Regions from separate parts of the Streptomyces sp. NPDC102514 genome, predicted to be linked through region 1. Evidence: riboswitches for the same ligand, from Rfam matches in the RefSeq annotation. Region 1 holds a riboswitch; each other region holds the start of a gene.

What was found. A riboswitch is a leader RNA that binds a small molecule or an ion and turns the genes downstream of it on or off. The one in region 1 is predicted to bind cobalamin.
Region 2: linked by a shared signal. The riboswitch ahead of ACZ60E_RS22120 (ribonucleoside-diphosphate reductase subunit alpha) and the one ahead of metE (5-methyltetrahydropteroyltriglutamate--homocysteine S-methyltransferase) in region 1 are both predicted to bind cobalamin.
Region 3: linked by a shared signal. The riboswitch ahead of ACZ60E_RS35035 (ABC transporter substrate-binding protein) and the one ahead of metE (5-methyltetrahydropteroyltriglutamate--homocysteine S-methyltransferase) in region 1 are both predicted to bind cobalamin.

What each region holds. Positions count from the first base shown of each region.
Region 1 covers NZ_JBVJLW010000001.1:298,491-304,855, reverse strand. Annotated here, with positions in the region: gene ACZ60E_RS01415 (maleylpyruvate isomerase N-terminal domain-containing protein) at 1-338, shown strand, start outside; gene ACZ60E_RS01410 (SDR family NAD(P)-dependent oxidoreductase) at 498-1,277, shown strand; cobalamin riboswitch at 1,308-1,525, shown strand; gene metE (5-methyltetrahydropteroyltriglutamate--homocysteine S-methyltransferase) at 1,691-4,009, shown strand; gene ACZ60E_RS01400 (AraC-like ligand-binding domain-containing protein) at 4,224-5,219, shown strand; gene ACZ60E_RS01395 (hypothetical protein) at 5,278-5,544, shown strand; gene ACZ60E_RS01390 (cupin domain-containing protein) at 5,683-6,117, shown strand; gene ACZ60E_RS01385 (MerR family transcriptional regulator) at 6,131-6,365, opposite strand, start outside.
Region 2 covers NZ_JBVJLW010000008.1:249,520-255,884, reverse strand. Annotated here, with positions in the region: gene ACZ60E_RS22140 (carbon starvation CstA family protein) at 1-1,880, shown strand, start outside; gene ACZ60E_RS22135 (YbdD/YjiX family protein) at 1,852-2,061, shown strand; gene ACZ60E_RS22130 (DUF3311 domain-containing protein) at 2,198-2,491, shown strand; gene mctP (monocarboxylate uptake permease MctP) at 2,488-4,116, shown strand; cobalamin riboswitch at 4,370-4,506, shown strand; gene ACZ60E_RS22120 (ribonucleoside-diphosphate reductase subunit alpha) at 4,646-6,365, shown strand, end outside.
Region 3 covers NZ_JBVJLW010000017.1:7,304-13,668, forward strand. Annotated here, with positions in the region: gene ACZ60E_RS35030 (TIGR03767 family metallophosphoesterase) at 1-1,370, opposite strand, end outside; cobalamin riboswitch at 1,645-1,831, shown strand; gene ACZ60E_RS35035 (ABC transporter substrate-binding protein) at 1,899-2,930, shown strand; gene ACZ60E_RS35040 (FecCD family ABC transporter permease) at 2,939-3,955, shown strand; gene ACZ60E_RS35045 (ABC transporter ATP-binding protein) at 4,051-4,878, shown strand; gene ACZ60E_RS35050 (hypothetical protein) at 4,925-5,686, shown strand; gene ACZ60E_RS35055 (SixA phosphatase family protein) at 5,683-6,258, shown strand.

The DNA.
Region 1 (6,365 bases):
CCGCCGCGGGCCGCGCCGCCGGACTCGCCGATCCCACGGCCCGCGTCGGCACCCGCGACGAGGTGCTGACCGTCGGCGACTACCTGTCCGTGTACGTCCTCGAAGCGACCCTGCACCACCTCGACCTGATCTCCCGGCTGACCTCGACCACCCAGCCGCCCGCCGCGACCCTGGCGGCGGCCCGCGCGTCGCTGGAGCAGATCGCCGGGACCCCGTTCCCGGCCTCGTTCTCCGACAAGGCCGCGCTGCTGATCGGCACCGGACGGCGGACGCCGACCGATGCGGAGAAGACCGCCCTTGGCACCCTCGCCGGGCGGCTGCCGCTCGTACTGGGCTGAGCCGGCACCCGGGGCGGGTACGAGATAGGCCGGCCGATCGGCAGCCCCGCCGTGCCAGGCTCCCGGCCTGGGGGCAAGCGCCTGACCTGGACCGTTACCGTACGGCCGCATCGCACCCCCGCCGGTGCGCTCCCGGCGCTGCCCTTCTAGGGTGCCGCCATGGACTCGCAGCACTACCTCTCAGAACTGTTCTCCCTGGACGGCCGGGTCGCCCTGGTGACCGGCGGCAGCTCCGGCATCGGGCGGGGCATGGCGGAGGCGCTGGCCCGCGCCGGGGCGAGCGTCGTCGTCGTGGCACGCAAGGAAGCGGAACTGCGGGCGACGGTCGAGGAGTTGCATGCGCTCGGCTGCCGTGCGGCCTGGGTCGGCGCGGATCTCGGTACGCGTGAAGGCGTGCGCGAGGCAGCCGAGCAGGCGGTCGAGGCCTTCGGTGAACCCGACATCCTCGTCAACTGCGCCGGCGTCAACCTCCGGCCGCCGATGAGCGAGCTCAGCGACGAGGTGTGGGACACCACCATGGCCCTGAACCTGGACGCGCCCTTCCTGCTGGGCCGGCGTTTCGGCCCGGCCATGGCCGAGCGGGGCTTCGGGCGGATCATCCACATCACCTCGCAGCAGGCCCACCGCGCCTTCGTCCAGAGCGGTGCCTACGGCGTCTCCAAGGGGGCGCTGGAGTCACTGGCCCGCTCACAGGCGGAGGCCTGGTCGCCGTACGGGGTCACCGTCAACACGCTGGTGCCGGGCTTCGTGATGACACCGCTGAACAGGCGGCTGTCGTCCGACCCGGAGAAGGTGGCGGCCCTGGCGGCGCGCACGATGGTCGGACGCAACGGCCTCGCGGAGGACTTCGCGGGCGCGGCGGTCTTCCTGGCGAGCGCCGCCTCCTCGTATGTCACCGGGCAGTCGGTCTTCGTCGACGGCGGCTTCTCCGTGCACTGAAAAGTTTTCCACGACCGGGGTGTGCCCCGTAGGGTGGCCGGTGCAGCTGGTTCGCCCCGTCCGCCAGACGGGTGCGTCGCAAGAGGGAACCCGGTGGGAATCCGGGACTGCCCCGCAGCGGTGAGTGGGAACGACCGCCGTCACACGCACTGGGCCCGGCCGGGTCTGGGAAGCGACGGCCAGTAGGTGTCCTCCGCAGGGAGGACGTGCCCGCGAGTCCGAAGACCTGCCAACTGCCCGTGCGCGAACCATTCGTGCGCGGAGATCCCGGTGACCTCGTGGGCGGGTCGGCGTACTTGATCCGGCGGACGACCGCGCTCTGCGCGCGGTTCGGTTTCCGCCCGGTCCGTCACCCCTTCGCGCTCGCGTCCCGTCCCGGGATCCCAGGGAGATATCTCGCGAAGGAGATTTCCGTGACAGCGCAGTCCGCAGCCGCGGCGGCACGGGCCACCGTGTACGGCTACCCCCGCCAGGGACAGAACCGGGAACTGAAGAAGGCCGTCGAGGGCTACTGGAAGGGCCGGGTCGACGCCGACGCCCTCCGGGCCACCGCCGCCGAGCTGCGCCGGGCCAACTGGCGGCAGCTGGCCGAGGCCGGCATCCACGAGGTTCCCACCGGCGACTTCTCGTACTACGACCACGTCCTGGACGCCGGTGTCATGGTCGGCGCGATCCCCGCACGCCACCGCGCCGCCGTCGAGGCCGACGCGCTCGACGGCTACTTCGCCATGGCGCGCGGCACCCAGGACGTGGCGCCGCTGGAGATGACGAAGTGGTTCGACACGAACTACCACTATCTGGTGCCCGAGTTGGGTCCGGACACCGTCTTCACGGCCGACTCGAGCAAGCAGGTCGCGGAGCTGAAGGAAGCCCTGGCGCTCGGGCTCACCGCACGACCCGTCCTCGTCGGACCCGTCACCTACCTCCTGCTCGCCAAGCCCGCCCCGGGTGTCGCCGGCGACTTCGACCCGCTCACCCTCATCGACCGGCTGCTGCCCGTGTACGCCGAGATCGTCGCCGATCTTCGCGCCGCGGGGGCGGAGTGGGTCCAGCTCGACGAGCCCGCCCTGGTGCAGGACCGCACACCCGCCGAGCTGAACACGGCCACCCGCGTCTACCGTGACCTCGGCGCCCTGGCCGACCGCCCGAAGCTGCTGGTCGCGTCCTACTTCGCCCGGCTCGGCGACGCCCTGCCGGTGCTGGCCAAGGCCCCGGTGGAAGGTCTCGCGCTGGACTTCACCGAGTCGGCCGCCGCCAACCTGGACGCGCTCGCCGCCGTGGGCGGACTGCCCGGCAAGCGTCTGATCGCCGGAGTGGTCAACGGCCGCAACATCTGGGTCAACGACCTGGAAAAGTCCCTCGGCACGCTCGGCACCCTGCTCGGGCTGGCCGACCGGGTCGACGTGGCCGCCTCCTGCTCCCTCCTCCACGTCCCCCTCGACGCCTCCGCGGAACGCGACATCGAGCCGCAGATCCGCCGCTGGCTCGCCTTCGCCCGGCAGAAGACCGCGGAGATCGTCACTCTCGCCAAGGGCCTCGCGGGCGGCACCGGCGCTATCGCCGCCGAACTCGCCGCCAACCGGGCCGACCTGGCCTCCCGCGCCGGGTCCGCGATCACCCGCGACCCCACCGTACGGGCCCAGGCCGCCGCCGTCACGGACGCCGACGCCCGCCGCTCCCTGCCGTACGCCGAGCGGGCCGCGGCCCAGCGCGCCCACCTCGGCCTGCCGCTGCTGCCGACCACCACCATCGGCTCGTTCCCCCAGACCACGGAACTGCGCACGGCACGGGCCGACCTGCGCGCCGGGCGGATCGACAGCGCCGGGTACGAGGAGCGCATCCGGGCCGAGATCGGCGAGGTGATCTCGTTCCAGGAGAAGACCGGCCTCGATGTGCTCGTGCACGGCGAACCCGAACGCAACGACATGGTCCAGTACTTCGCCGAACAGCTCACCGGATACCTCGCCACCCAGCACGGCTGGGTCCAGTCCTACGGCACGCGGTACGTCCGCCCGCCGATCCTCGCCGGGGACATCTCCCGCCCGGAACCCATGACGGTGCGCTGGACGACGTACGCCCAGTCGCTCACCGCCAAGCCGGTCAAGGGCATGCTGACCGGGCCCGTCACCATGCTCGCCTGGTCCTTCGTCCGCGACGACCAGCCGCTCGGCGACACCGCCCGCCAGGTCGCCCTCGCCCTGCGCGACGAGGTGAACGACCTTGAGGCGGCCGGGACTTCGGTCATCCAGGTCGACGAACCCGCCCTGCGCGAGACGCTGCCGCTGCGGGCCGCCGACCGTCCGGCGTATCTGGCGTGGGCCACCGAGGCGTTCCGCCTCAGCACCGGCGGCGTACGCCCGGACACCCAGATCCACACGCACATGTGCTACGCCGAGTTCGGTGACATCGTGCAGGCCATCGACGACCTCGACGCCGACGTCATCAGCCTGGAGGCGGCACGCTCGCACATGCAGGTCGCCCGCGAGCTGGCCGGACACGGTTATCCGCGTGAGGCGGGGCCCGGTGTGTACGACATCCACTCGCCCCGGGTGCCGAGTACGGACGAGGCCGCCGCCCTGCTGCGCAAGGGACTTGAGGCCATCCCCGCCGAGCGCCTCTGGGTCAACCCCGACTGCGGTCTGAAGACCCGGGCCTGGCCCGAGACGCGCACGTCCCTGGAGAACCTGGTCGCCGCGGCCCGCACGATCCGCACGGAACTGTCCACGTCCTGATCCGCGCGGCGGGCCGGGAGCGGGGGCGCGGGCCCCGGGCTCCCGGCCCGTACCAGGGCTATTCGGCTGTCGCCAAAATGTCCGACTCGCACGATCCTGGAGCTGCTACACCTGAACGTGCCGGTGCTCGCCCCGCCGGGGGGCGGGGCGGCACGGTCACCGGACAGCAGTCCGCGCCGGTGACGAGGCGCGGACCTCACGGGGGGGGTGAGTCATGGACGTGGTCAGTACCGCGGAGGTACCGCGGGAGGAGCGGTTCGGTTTCTGGCGTGAGGTGAGTTCGAAGCTCTGGGTGCCCTATGAAGCACACTGCGAGCGGCGGGTGGCGGGCGCGTTCCGGGCGCAGGTCGGCATCAGCCAACTCGGGCCGGTGCAGGCGACGTTGATGACCACGCTGGCGCACTCGGTGCACCGTACGCCCAAGCTCATTCGCCAGGCGGATCCCGAGGTGTTCAAGCTGGGCTGCATCGTGCGCGGTGGCGGCAGGATCACCCAGGACGGCCGGTGCACGGATTTCGGGGTCGGGGACCTGATGCTGTTCGACCCCTCCCGCCCCTACCTCGCCGGGTTCACGCCGGAGGTGCCGGGAAGTCAGCAACTGCTGCTCCTGCGCTTCCCCCGTTCACTGCTTCCACTGCCCCACCGGGACGTGCGGCGGCTGAGCGCGGTGCGCATCCCGGGCGGGACGGGTGTCGGCGCGCTGTCCTCGCACTTCCTGATGCAACTGGCGCGGCGCATGAGGGAACTCAGTCCCGCCGACACCGCCAGGCTGTCCACCCTCACCCTCGATGTGCTGACGGCCGCGCTGGCCAACGCGCTGGATGCCCGCAGCTCGGTGCCGCCGCACACCGCACGGCGGGCGCTCATGGCCCGGATCCATGCCTTCGTCCGGGAGAACCTGGGCGACGCACACCTGACTCCGGACGCGATCGCCGCGGCGCACCACATCTCCTTGCGCTATCTGCACAAGCTGTTCCACGACGAGGGGCACACCGTCGCCGGCTGGGTGCGTGAGCGTCGCCTGGAGCAGTGCCGCCGCGATCTCGCCGACGCCCGGCTGGCCACCCGGCCGATCGGCGCGATCGCCGCCAGGTGGGGGTTCGCCAGTCCCGCGCACTTCAGTCAGGTGTTCCGCGGCTCCTACGGCCTGTCCCCGCGCGAGTTCCGCAGGCAGTGCACGGAGACGAAAGACCTGTGCGCTCACACGTAACGACAGGTCCGGTCGTGGCGCGCACCCTTCTGAGCAAGGGTCACGACTGGAGGTAGACGTGCTCAGGAAATTCATCGCCGCTGTCGCGGTGACCATCGGAATCAGCCTCGCGGGAGCGGGTGTCGCCACCGCGGCGACGTCCGGGGTGGTCGAGCGGGTCAGGCCGACCGCCGAGGCCTCGGCCGCCGCCGTCTGGCACACGATCGGCTACTACGAGACGCTCTCGGAATGCCAGGCCTGGGGGAAGCTCTATGTCTCCCTGGGCTGGGCCAAGGCCTGGGCCTGCGACGACGTGGGCGCCTGGCGTCTGCGCGTCCTGGACTGAGCGGACGGGCGGCCGGCCACCGCCAACTGCCTTACGTGCGGCTCGAATTCGCGGGTTCTCGCACCAACGGGCGGCACTCGCCTCTATGTTCGCTGCGGCACGTCGTCACGACAGCCCACGAACCTGGAGGCCCTGCCCATGCGCACCTCGTTCCGCACCGCGGTGGTCGGCGCGGTCGCCGCCGTCACCGTCCTGGCCGGAGGAACGGCCCGGGCAACTCCGCCCGGTCCCGGAGTGACCGGCACCCTGATCGCCCAGAAAACGGTCGGCGGCACCGACTACGTCGTCCGGGAGATCACCGTGCCGCCCGGCCAGGCCACCGGCTGGCACTACCACGACGGCCCGCTCTACGCGTACGTGAAGCAGGGCACGCTCAGCCACTTCGACTCCACGTGCGCCTCGGACGGTGTGTATCCGCGCGGCAGCAGCATCCAGGAGCCGGCCGGCGCCGGCAATGTCCACATAGGCCGCAACCTGGGAGACACACCGGTCGTCCTGACGGTGCTGTACGTACTGCCGCACGGCGCCCCGTTCTCCGAGGACGCCCCGAATCCCGGGTGCGCGTTCGAGTAGCGGCGCAGCCGGCTCAGGCCGTGGTGGCCCGGTCGCGGTTCCGGTCCCGACCGCGGTCCCGATCCCGGTCACGGTCCCGGCTCAGGCGCTTGCGGAGCGTCTGGGCGAACTCCTCCGCCTCCGCCAGCTGCGCGCGCAGCTTCTCCACCTGCCAGACGGCATGCTCCTCGTACTCGCGGACGCGCCGCAGCAGGGACTGCCGCTCGTACGCCGTCATCTCCTCGTCGGAGTCGAGGCGGTCGGTGACG
Region 2 (6,365 bases), on a different contig from region 1:
GACGCGTGCTCCTCGGCCATCACTTCGCGGCGATCGCGGGCGCGGGGCCGCTGGTGGGGCCCGTGCTGGCCGCGCAGATGGGGTATCTGCCCGGCACCATCTGGATCATCGTCGGCGTGATCTTCGCGGGCGCGGTCCAGGACATGGTCGTGCTGTTCTTCTCCACCCGGCGCGACGGCAGGTCGCTGGGGCAGATGGCGCGCGAGGAGATCGGCCCGTTCGGCGGCGCGGCGGCCCTGATCGCCGCCTTCGCCATCATGATCATCCTGCTCGGTGTGCTCGCCCTGGTCGTCGTCAACGCGCTCGCCCAGTCGCCGTGGGGCACCTTCTCCATCGCGATGACGGTCCCGATCGCCCTGCTGATGGGCTTCTACCTGCGGGTCCTGCGGCCCGGCCGGGTCGCCGAGGTCTCGCTGATCGGTGTGGCGCTGCTGCTGTTCGCGCTGGTCGCGGGACGCTGGGTCGCCGAGTCGTCCTGGGCCGACACGTTCACGCTCGCACCCTCCACGCTGGTCGTCTGGCTGGTGGCGTACGGGTTCATCGCGTCGATCCTGCCCGTGTGGATGCTCCTCGCACCCCGCGACTACCTGTCCACGTTCATGAAGATCGGCACGATCGGGCTGCTCGCGCTCGGGGTCGTCGTCTCGCTGCCGACCCTGAAGATGGACCCGGTGACGGACTTCGCCTCGCAGGGCAACGGCCCGGTCTTCGCGGGCTCGCTCTTCCCGTTCGTCTTCATCACCATCGCCTGCGGGGCGCTCTCCGGCTTCCACTCCCTGATCTCCTCCGGCACCACGCCGAAGATGATCCAGAAGGAGACGCAGGTCCGGATGATCGGGTACGGCTCCATGCTCATGGAGTCGTCCGTGGCGGTGATGGCGCTGATCGCCGCGTCCGTCATCGACCCGGGCCTGTACTTCGCGATGAACGCGCCGGCGGGTGTCATCGGCGACACGGTCCAGAACGCCTCCCAGGTGGTGGGCAGTTGGGGCTACCAGATCTCCCCCAAGGAGCTGGCCGACGCGGCGAAGAACGTCGAGGAGGCGTCCCTGCTGTCGCGGACCGGCGGCGCGCCCACCCTCGCGGTCGGCGTCTCGGAGATCTTCTCCAAGGTCACCGGGGGCGGTCTGCGCGCGTTCTGGTACCACTTCGCGATCATGTTCGAGGCGCTGTTCATCCTGACCGCGCTCGACGCGGGCACCCGGGTGGGCCGCTTCATGCTCCAGGACACGCTGGGCAATCTCTACAAACCCTTCAAGAACGTGAGCTGGAAGCCCGGTCTGGTCATCACGAGCGGCATCGTCTGCGGCCTGTGGGGCTACTTCCTGTGGGTCGGCGTCCATGAACCGCTCGGCGGGATCAACCAGCTTTTCCCGATCTTCGGCATCTCCAACCAGCTCCTCGCCGCGGTCGCCCTGGCCGTCTGCACGACCCTGCTGGTGAAGTCCGGTCGCCTCAAATGGGCCTGGATCACCGGCATCCCGCTCGTCTGGGACGCCACGGTCACGCTGACCGCGAGCTGGCAGAAGGTCTTCTCCAGCGACCCGCGCGTCGGCTTCTTCAAGCAGCGCTCGATCTACCAGGACGGCATCGACCGGGGCGAGATCGTCGCACCTGCGAAGAGCATGGACGACATGCACACGATCGTCACGAACTCCACGGTCGACGGTGTCCTCACGGCGGTGCTCGCCCTGCTCATCGTCGTGGTGATCGCGGACGCGACACGGGTGTGCATCCGGCACATACGCCGTCCCGCGCTCTCCACCCTCAGCGAGGCGCCGTACGTCGAGTCCCAGATCGTCGCTCCGGCCGGGCTGATCCCGACCAGGGAGGAGAAGGAGGAGGTACGCGATGCGGTCGGCGCTGAACCACGCGGTTAGGGCGGCCAGGGGCGTGCGTTGGTACGTACGGGAGCTGACCGACGAGTCCGCGTACGACCGGTACGTGGCGCATCTGCGCGAGGAGCGGGCCGACGCGGACGTGCCCTCGCGGCGGGAGTTCGAGCGGATGCGCACGGACCGTCAGGAGGCGGATCCGCGGCAGGGCTTCCGCTGCTGCTGACGCCGTGACGGGTGCGACTGCTGTTGCTGAACGACACGGCGCATCCGTTATGCGGACGGGGGTTCCATAAAGCGGAACCGTCCCTTAGATTTCCTGCGCGTTGCACAGGTGATCAGTGAGGGGACGGAGCCGCCGTATGTCGGAAACACCGGATGTGCCAAGAGCGCCCGAAGGGGAACCACCGGTGGTGACACCGGTCCGTGTGGTGATCGCCGTCTGCCTGATCGCGCCGTTCGTGGCGATGCTCTGGGTGGGGTCGTACGCGAAGGTCGACCCGACCTTCATCGGTATCCCGTTCTTCTACTGGTACCAGATGCTGTGGGTGCTCATCTCGACCGCGCTCACGATGACCGCGTACACGCTGTGGAACCGTGAGCAGCGCGCCCGCAAGGCCGCCCGCCGGGCACAGAACGGGGGCGCGTCCGCATGAAGGACGGCGTGAACGGCGTGGCACTCGCCGTCTTCATCTTCTTCTTCGTGGCCGTCACGGTCATGGGCTTCCTGGCCTCGCGCTGGCGCCGGGCCGACGGCGAGCAGACCCTCGACGAATGGGGCCTGGGCGGACGGTCGTTCGGCACCTGGGTCACCTGGTTCCTGCTCGGCGGCGACCTCTACACGGCGTATACGTTCGTGGCGGTCCCGGCGGCGATCTACGCGGCGGGCGCGGCCGGCTTCTTCGCCGTCCCGTACACGATCCTCGTCTATCCCCTGATCTTCACCTTCCTGCCGCGCCTGTGGTCGGTCTCGCACAAGCACGGGTACGTGACGACGTCCGACTTCGTGCGCGGACGCTTCGGCTCGAAGGGGCTGTCGCTCGCGGTCGCCGTCACCGGCATCCTCGCGACCATGCCGTACATCGCGCTGCAACTGGTGGGCATCCAGGCCGTCCTGGACGTGATGGGCGTCGGCGGCGGTGAGGACACCAACTGGTTCGTCAAGGACCTGCCGCTGCTCATCGCCTTCGGCGTGCTGGCCGCGTACACGTACTCGTCCGGGCTGCGCGCGCCCGCCCTGATCGCGTTCGTCAAGGACACGCTGATCTACATCGTCATCGCGGTCGCGATCATCTACATCCCGATCAAGCTGGGCGGCTTCGACGAGATCTTCGCCAAGGCGGGCGAGGCGTACAACCAGACCAACCCGGCGACCGGCGCGCCACGCGGCTCCCTGGTCCCGGGCGAGGCGGGCCAGTGGACGTACGCGACGCTGGCGCTGGGCTCCGCGCTCGCGCTGTTCATGTACCCGCACTCGATCACGGCGACGCTGTCCTCGCGCAGCCGTGAGGTGATCCGGCGCAACACCACGATCCTGCCGCTGTACTCGCTGATGCTGGGCCTGCTCGCGCTGCTCGGCTTCATGGCGATCGCGGCCGGGATCAAGGTGGACAACGGGCAGCTGGCGATCCCGCAGCTCTTCGAGACCATGTTCCCGGACTGGTTCGCGGGCGTGGCGTTCGCGGCGATCGGGATCGGCGCGCTCGTGCCGGCGGCCATCATGTCCATCGCGGCGGCCAACCTGTTCACCCGCAACATCTACAAGGACTTCATCAAGCCCGACGCGACGCCCGCCCAGGAGACCAAGGTCTCCAAGCTGGTCTCGCTGCTCGTGAAGGTCGGCGCGCTGGTCTTCGTCCTGACCATGGACAAGACGGTCGCGATCAACTTCCAGCTCCTCGGCGGGATCTGGATCCTGCAGACCTTCCCGGCGCTCGTCGGCGGACTGTTCACGCGCTGGTTCCACCGATGGGCGCTGCTCGCGGGCTGGGCGGTCGGGATGCTGTACGGGACGGTCGCCGCGTACGGGGTGGCCTCGCCGACGCAGAAGCACTTCGGCGGGTCCTCGAAGGAGATTCCCGGGATCGGGGAGATCGGGTACATCGGGCTGACCGCGTTCGTGCTGAACCTGCTGGTGACGGTGGTGCTGACGTTCGTCCTTCGGGCGGTCAAGGCGCCGGACGGGGTCGACGAGACCTCTGCCGAGGACTACACGGCGGATGCCGGCGACAAGGGGGTCCAGGTGGACCTGCCGCCTGCCACGGCGGGGGCGGGCCACTAGGGGTTTTTCGCCCCCGCCGCCCCTACCCTTCCCGTCACTGCATGGGGGCTGCGCCCCCTCGCCCCCCTTTGCCCTCAAACGCCGGACGGGCTGGAGATTCACGGATCTCTCAGCCCGTCCGGTGTTTGAGGACCGGGGGTTCGGGGGCGGCGCCCCCGAGGCAGGCCGCACCTCCGCAGCCCGCTCCCCTGCACCGTACGGAGCCGACACGACACAACATGTGGGGGTGCTTCCGGAGCCCGGCACAAGATGTATGCTCATGCTCGCTGTCGTCGCAGGGGAATCCGGTGTGAGTCCGGAACTGTCCCGCAACGGTGTACTTGTACGTGATATGCCCGCATGTCGCGTACAGGAGTCAGTCCGAGGACCTGCCGACAGCGCGCCCAGGCCGTCCGGTCCGGGTGCATGACGTCCGGGCCTCGCGGAGTGGGCCGGTGGACGCGGCGTACCGCTGCCCAGGGCGCGTACCCCCGTGTGCCCCGAACCCCTCTCCCCCGAGGCCCCCGTGCCGAGCGAGGGAGAGCCCCACGTGACCATCGCGCCAGCCGATCCGGTCTCCGCGACAGCGACCCGGGACCAGCAGGACAGGGCCGAGGCCGACGGACCGGGAACCGCGTTGCTGCGGATCCTGACCGACTTCACCGCCGACCTCCCCGGTGCCGACCCCGGCCGGGTCGCCGCCGCCGCGCTGCGCGGCCGGTCCGCCGCCGCGGACATCGCGGAGCTGCGTGAGCTGGCCACGGAGTCGGCCGCCGGTCTCATCTCCGAGGACCCGGTCTACTCGAAGCTGGCCGCCCGGCTGCTGACCGTCACCATCGCCGCGGAGGCCGCCTCGCAGGGCGTGCGCTCCTTCTCCGAGTCGGTCGCCGTCGGCCACCGCGAGGGCCTGATCGCCGACCGCACGGCCGCGTTCGTGCGCCTCCACGCGGCCCGGCTGGACACGCTGATCGACCTGGCGGGCGACGACCGCTTCGGCTACTTCGGCCTGCGTACCCTGCACAGCCGGTACCTGCTGCGGCACCCGATCACACGGTCCGTCGTCGAGACGCCCCAGCACTTCATGCTGCGGGTGGCGAGCGGACTGGCCGAGGACGACACGACGAGGTCCGTCGACGAAGTCGCGTCCCTGTACCGGCTGATGAGCCGCCTGGACTACCTGCCGTCCTCCCCCACGCTCTTCAACTCCGGTACGCGCCACCCGCAGATGTCGTCCTGCTACCTCCTCGACTCCCCGCTGGACGAGCTGGACTCCATCTACGACCGCTACCACCAGGTGGCCCGCCTCTCGAAGCACGCGGGCGGCATCGGGCTCTCGTACTCCCGGATCCGTTCGCGCGGTTCGCTGATCCGCGGCACGAACGGGCACTCGAACGGCATCGTCCCGTTCCTGAAGACCCTCGACGCCTCGGTCGCCGCGGTGAACCAGGGCGGCCGGCGCAAGGGCGCGGCGGCGGTCTACCTGGAGACCTGGCACTCCGACATCGAGGAGTTCCTGGAGCTGCGCGACAACACCGGTGAGGACGCCCGGCGTACGCACAACCTGAACCTCGCGCACTGGATCCCGGACGAGTTCATGCGCCGGGTGAACGAGGACCGCGACTGGTCGCTGTTCTCCCCCTCGGACGTGCCCGAGCTGGTCGACCTGTGGGGCGCCGACTTCGAGGCCGCCTACCGCAAGGCGGAGGCCGCCGGGCTCGCCAAGAAGACCATCCCCGCCCGTGATCTGTACGGCCGCATGATGCGTACCCTCGCGCAGACCGGCAACGGCTGGATGACCTTCAAGGACGCCGCCAACCGCACGGCCAACCAGACCGCGCTGCCCGGCCACACGGTCCACTCCTCGAACCTGTGCACCGAGATCCTGGAGGTCACGGACGACGGGGAGACCGCGGTCTGCAACCTCGGGTCGGTCAACCTCGGCGCCTTCGTGGACGCGGACGCCGGCGACATCGACTGGGAGCGGCTCGACGCGACCGTCCGGACCGCCGTCACCTTCCTCGACCGGGTCGTCGACATCAACTTCTACCCGACCGAGCAGGCGGGCCGCTCCAACGCCAAGTGGCGTCCGGTGGGCCTCGGCGCGATGGGGCTGCAGGACGTCTTCTTCAAGCTGCGGCTGCCGTTCGACTCGCCGCAGGCGCGCGCCCTCTCCACCCGGATCGCCGAGCGGATCATGCTCGCCTCGTACGAGGCGTCCGCCGACCTCGCCGAGCGCAACGGCCCGCTGCCCGCCTGGGAGAAGACCCGTA
Region 3 (6,365 bases), on a different contig from region 1:
GCGTCGTCGGCCCGCGAGTTGCGTACGAGGCGGCCGTCGGCGGCGTACGACCGGGAACTGTGCGCGGCGAGCGTCCGCTCCAGCCAGCGCAGTTGACCGGTGCCCAGCGAGCCCTCGTAGTGGCCGCTGCGGTACGTCGTGTCGATGCTGACGCCGATGACGTTCTCGGCGATCCGGAAGGAGTAGTACATCCGGTCGCCGTCCAGGCTGTCCTGGGTGTAGCCGTGGCCGACCGGTCCCGCCCCTGCCCGCCCGGGGTCGAGGTGTGCGGCCAGATACTCGTGCGGGGTGCACAGCCGGCGCCGCTCGTCGGCCGTCACGGTCCGCGCCGAGCGGGTGTGCCGTCGCAGGATCGCTTCGAGCACCTCGCTCTTGGGGTCGTCGCCGGTCCGCAGGGCCTTCGCGTAGGCGGCCGTGTCCGTGTCCGGGACCGACATCAGCTTGCGGGAGCCCGTCGCGAAGTCGCCGAGCGCGGGTGACAGGCAGCCGCCGGGCAGATCGTCGTGGTTGCCCACCGTCGAGTACCAGGGGATGCCGAGCCCCGGGCTGGTCACCGGCCGCCGCGCGGCCGTGAGGAAACCGGGGACGGCGGGCAGCCCGCGCCGCTTGTCCAGGTCGCGCAGGCCCGGGTCGTCCGGGTGCCAGTAGAGGGGGAGCCCCGAGTCCTGGACGCCTTCGTACGCCGACGGGTCGCCGGAGTCGGGAGTGATCCGGCCGCCGCTCATCAGCGTGAGGAACCAGTCGAGTTCGAGCGCGGAGTTGTTGTCGATGTTGTCGCCGGTCGTCATCACGAAGGCGGGCGGCAGACCGGTGTGCGGGCCCTCGGCGAGCGCGTTCACCTGCTCCACGAGCGCGACGGCCCCCGCCACGGTCAGCGCCTCCTGAGGACGCCAGGCCGCGGCCCCGCCCGAGCGCAGGAACTCCGTGCGCAGCGGGTTCTGCACATCGGTCAGGTGCAGGTCGGTGAACTGGACGAAGCACGCGAGCGGGGTCCGCCGGTCCGGGCGGCCGGTGGCGGCGGGGGCGAGTTCCTCCCGTACGACCAGGGGCCGGCCCGGGCCCGTGACCAGTCGGCGGTAGCTGCCGGAGTGCGGGCTTCCGCTCAGCCGGGCGGTCATGTCCAGGGTGGTGGCCGCGTACGGCGCCGGCCGCCGGGTGGCACGGGCCGGCCGCGGGGCCACCTGTTCGGCCGCGGGTGCCGCGGAGGGGCCGGGGCGCTGCGGCGGGACGAGGGTCGCCGCTCCCGCTGCCGCCGTCGCCCCCGCCGCCATCGCGAGGGTGCCGGAGACGAGCAGGAAGCGACGGCGGTCGATGGCCGCCGCGGCTTCCCCATCGGCCGGGCCCCTCCCGGACGGATCCCTTCCGGCCATGTCCCTTCCGGCGGGTCCGGTGATTCCGGCGGTTCCGGCGGTTCCGGTCATGGGCTGGTCCTGCGGCATGGGTCGGTCCTCCGGTGCCTCCGAGCGGCGCGCTGAACGGAACCACTCATTCAGGCCGCGGGGGCACGGGCGTGGCGCCGCCGTGAACACCGCCGGAACAGGAGAAACGTACGAAACGGGCGGCGGAGACCGGCATTCCCGTCGAGCCCTCGCCGAGCCGCGACCGAGCCCCCACCGCACTGCCGCACGGCCGTGAAAGCCGCCGTGATAGCTTGCGAAAGCCAGTCGAACCCATGTACGTGGGTCAGGGAATCCGGTGGAAATCCGGAGCTGACGCGCAGCGGTGAGGGTGACGGGCGGGGCATCGGCCACTGGACCGGATCGACGGTCCGGGAAGGCGCCTCGTCCGGGTGAACCCGAGTCCGAAGACCTGCTGGCGGCCTCCGCGGTCCCGAGACGGCGGGGGAGCACCGTACGACCGGGCTCCGCGTTCGAGCCCTCGACGTCTGAGGAACTTCCGTGCCCATCGCACGCCCCACCCGCCCTGCCGCCCTGCTCGTTTCCGGGGTCGTTCTGCTGACCGCGTGCGGTGGTGCCGACTCGTCCGGCTCAGCCGGCAAGGACTCCGCGGCAGCCGTCACCCTGGAGAACTGCGGCCACACCGTCCGCGTGGAGTCCCCGCCGCGCAAGGCCGTCTCCCTCAACCAGGGCACCACCGAGATCATGTTCTCGCTGGGCCTCGCCGACCGGATGGCCGGCAGCGCCACCTGGACCGACCCGGTGATGAAGGGCCTGGAGAAGGCCGACGCGCAGGTGAAGCGGATCGCCGACAACAACCCGTCGTTCGAACGGGTCCTGGACGCCGACCCCGACTTCGTCGCCGCCTCGTTCGTGTCCACGCTCGGCAAGGGAGGCGTCGCCACCCGCGAGCAGTTCGAGAAGCTCGGCGTACCCGCGTACGTCTCGCCCTCCGACTGCGCGGGCAAGGACAACACCGGGGACGGCGACGGCGCCCGCAAGAAGCCCCTCGGCATCGACGCCATCTACGGGGAGATACGCGACCTGGCCGAGGTGTTCGGTGTGGAGGAGCGGGGCGACAAGCTGGTCGCCGAGCTCCGGCAGCGCATGCAGAAGGCCACCGCCGGCATCGACGCCTCGGACGTCTCCCTCCTGTACTGGTTCGCCAACTCCGAGTCGCCCTACATGGCCGGCTGCTGCGGCGCCCCCGGCATCATCACCCGGGCGTTCGACGCGAAGAACGTCTTCGACGACACCCACGAGGAATGGCCCCAGATCAACTGGGAGACGGTCGCCGACCGCGACCCCGACGTCCTCGTCATCGGCGATCTGACCCGCAAGTCGCAGACCGCCGAGTCCGCGAAGAAGAAGATCGAGTTCCTGGAGTCCGACCCGGTCACCAAGAACATGACCGCCGTGAAGAAGAAGCGGTACGTCCTGCTCAGCGGGCAGGCCATGAACCCGACCATCCGTACCGTCGAGGGCGTCGAACAAGTGGCCACCGCCCTGCGGGAGTTCGGGCTCACGGGGTGACTCGCCGGATGGCACGGCCGCGCGTGGGACTGCTCTGCGCGGCCGGCGTGGCACTGCTCGTCGCCTCCGTCGCCGTCGCGATCACCATCGGCCCGGCGGACATCCGCGTCGCCGACGTCTGGTCCGTGGTCGCCTCCCATCTGGGCTGGGGGAGTACGGAGCTGAGCCCCATCCGGGACGGCATCGTCTGGCAGCTGCGGCTGCCGCGCACCCTGCTGGCCGCCGTCTGCGGGGCCGGACTCGCCGTGTGCGGCGCGGTCATGCAGTCCCTGCTGCGCAACCCGCTCGCCGACCCGTTCGTCCTCGGGGTGTCCTCCGGAGCCTCGACCGGCGCGGTCGTCGTGGTCGTCCTCGGCGCGGGCGGCGGCCTGGTGTCGGTCTCGGCGGGCGCGTTCCTCGGCGCGCTGCTGTCGTTCGGACTCGTGCTGCTGCTCAGCCACACGCTCGGCGGGACGACGGACCGCGTGGTGCTGAGCGGTGTCGCCGCGATGCAGCTCTTCTCGGCGCTCACCTCCTTCGTGGTGATGACCGCCGCCGACGCCGAGACCACCCGAGGGGTGCTGTTCTGGCTGCTCGGCTCGCTGGGCGGGGTCGGCTGGACGGACGTCTGGGTCTGCCTCGCGGTCCTGGTGGTCGCGCTGGCGGTCTGTCTGGCGTACGCGCGCACGCTGGACGCGTTCGCCTTCGGCCAGGACGCCGCCGCGACCCTCGGGGTGTCCGTGGCCCGCACCCGGCTGGTGCTGCTGTGCGTGACGGCGCTCCTGACGGCCGCGCTCGTCAGCTCGGCCGGCGCCATCGGCTTCGTCGGACTCGTCCTGCCGCACGCGGCCCGCGCGGTGGTGGGTTCCGGCCACGCCCGGCTGCTGCCGGTCGCCGCCCTCGCCGGCGCGGTGTTCCTGGTGTGGGTGGACACCCTGGCCCGTACCGTCCTCGACCCCCAGGAGGTGCCCGTGGGTGTGGTCACCTCACTCATCGGCGTACCGGTGTTCGTGCTGGTGCTGTACCGGACGCGGAGGACACGATGACGACCGAGCACGCCGGGACCACTGAAGGTGCCGGGACCACCGAGGGCGCCGGGATCGCCGCCGGGCGCGCGGAAGGCGTCGAGAAGGGTACGGCCGTGCGGGATGCCGGCCTCCGGGCCGGCCGCGTCACCCGGACCGCCGACGGACGCGTCATCCTGGACGGCGTCAGTATCAGCCCCGCCCCCGGCACCACCGTCGGCCTCCTCGGGCCCAACGGTTCCGGCAAGTCCACCCTCCTGCGGCTGCTCTCCGGCGTCCTCGCCCCGGCCTCGGGCGTGGTCACCCTCGACGGCAGCCCCCTCGGCGAACTGGGCCGCCGCGACATCGCCCGCCGTATCGCGGTGGTCGAGCAACAGGCCGACACACAGGTCGAGTTGAGCGTCCTGGACGTCGTACGCCTCGGCCGCACCCCGCACCGCCGCGCCTGGACACCCCCGTCGCAGGCCGACGAGGAGGCCGTACGCGACGCCCTGGCCCGCACCGGCCTCGCCGACCGCGCCCACCAGTCCTGGCACACCCTCTCCGGCGGTGAACGCCAACGCGTGCAGATCGCCCGCGCCCTCGCCCAGGAACCCCGTGAACTCCTCCTGGACGAACCCACCAACCACCTCGACATCCAGCACCAGCTCGACCTGCTGAACCTCGTCACCTCGCTGCCGGTCACCAGCGTCGTCGCCCTGCACGACCTCAACCTCGCGGCGATGTACTGCGACCGGCTCGTCGTCCTGCGCGAGGGCCGCGTGGTGGCCACCGGGACACCGGGCGACGTACTCACCGAGGACCTCATCGCCGAGGTCTACGGCGTACGGACCGCCGTCACCCGCGACGACTCCGACGGTCCCGACGGCCGGCCGCACGTGCGTTTCCTGGGCACCGTGAGCCGTCCCGCGCCCCAGGAACTCGCGAACGCGTGTCCGGAATGATGTCGGCATCCCTGCGCGCGGCCCCTCGCACGCCTACGCTCAGCCCGTGCTGCGTATCACCGACGCCCGAACAGGCGACCCCGTCACCGCCACCCCGGCCCGCCGGGGCCTGACCCGCGTCGAGGCGCGGGTGGAGCGCCCCGACGCCACCGGCCTGCGCGTGCTCCTGACCGCCGACGTCCTCGTACGGGCCCTGGAGATCGGCGGGACCCCCGTGTGGACCGTGCTGACCGGCACGGAGGACCGCGCGGAACTGCGGGCCCGGGCCAGGGCGCTGGGCATCCGGCCGTTCGAGGACGAACGGGACAGCGGCCTCGGCCTCGGCGAGGCCCAGGTGCTGAGCGTGCGCGCCCGGACCGACGGGCCGCCCGGCAGCGCGAGCACTGCCGACGAGGCGGCGGGCGTGCTGCGCGTCGAGGTCGCCCCGGCCGACATCGGGAGCGCGGTGGCACAGGACGACGAGAGCGCGTCCGCCCTGCGCCTCGCCCTGCTCGCCCGCCCCCGGGACGAGGAGCTACGGCTCGACGCGGCCGATCTCACGGACGCCGAGGACCAGTTGAAGCACTGGCGGGGCGCCGTCGCCGGCTGGGCCACCCGGCCCTCGGGCCCCATCCCCGACCCCGTACGGGACCAGCTGCGCGCCGCCTGGGAGGACGACCTCGACGTACCCGCCGTCCTGGGCGTGCTGCGGAAGGTGGAGACGTCGGGGACCGTTCCGGACGGGGCCCGCTTCGAGACGTACGCCTACGCGGACCGGCTGCTCGGCCTCGAACTGACCCGGGACATCGGCCGCGGGGCTCCGGCGTGATCGCGCGCGCCGGAGCGGGCCCGCTGCGCCGTCTCGTCGTGCTGCGGCACGCCAAGTCCGCCTGGCCGGACGGCGTCCCCGACCACGAGCGGCCCCTCGCGTCGCGCGGGCGCCGCGACGCCCCGGCCGCCGGGCGGATCCTCGCCGACGCCGACTGCCTGCCGGATCTCGCGCTCTGCTCCACCGCCGTACGCGCCCGGGAGACCTGGGACCTGGCCGCCGCCGAGTGGGGTACGCCGCCTCCCGTGCGCCATGACGCGCGGCTGTACGGGGCGGAGGTGCCCGACCTGCTCGAAGCGGTGCGCGAGGCTCCGGCGGAGGCCGAGACCCTGCTGCTGATCGGGCACAACCCCGGGCTGGAGGAACTGGTCCTCACGCTGGCGGGCGACAGTCTCGACGACGCGCTCGACGACGTCCGTATGAAGTTCCCCACCTCGGCGATCGCGATCCTGGCGTGGCACGGCCCCGGCTGGGAGTCCCTGGGCCCTGGTACGGCGCTGCTCACGGAGATGATCGTGGCGCGGGGGAAGCGGGCGCGCGGGGAGAAGGGGCGTCGCGGGCGGGGCCGGTAGCCCGGCCATGCCCCTCGCCCCGGGGGGTTTGTTTTTTTGGGTGCGGCGTCGCTGTGGCGGGCGTGCAGGATTGCGCAGTTCCCCGCGCCCCTGAGGAGGTGCGTTCT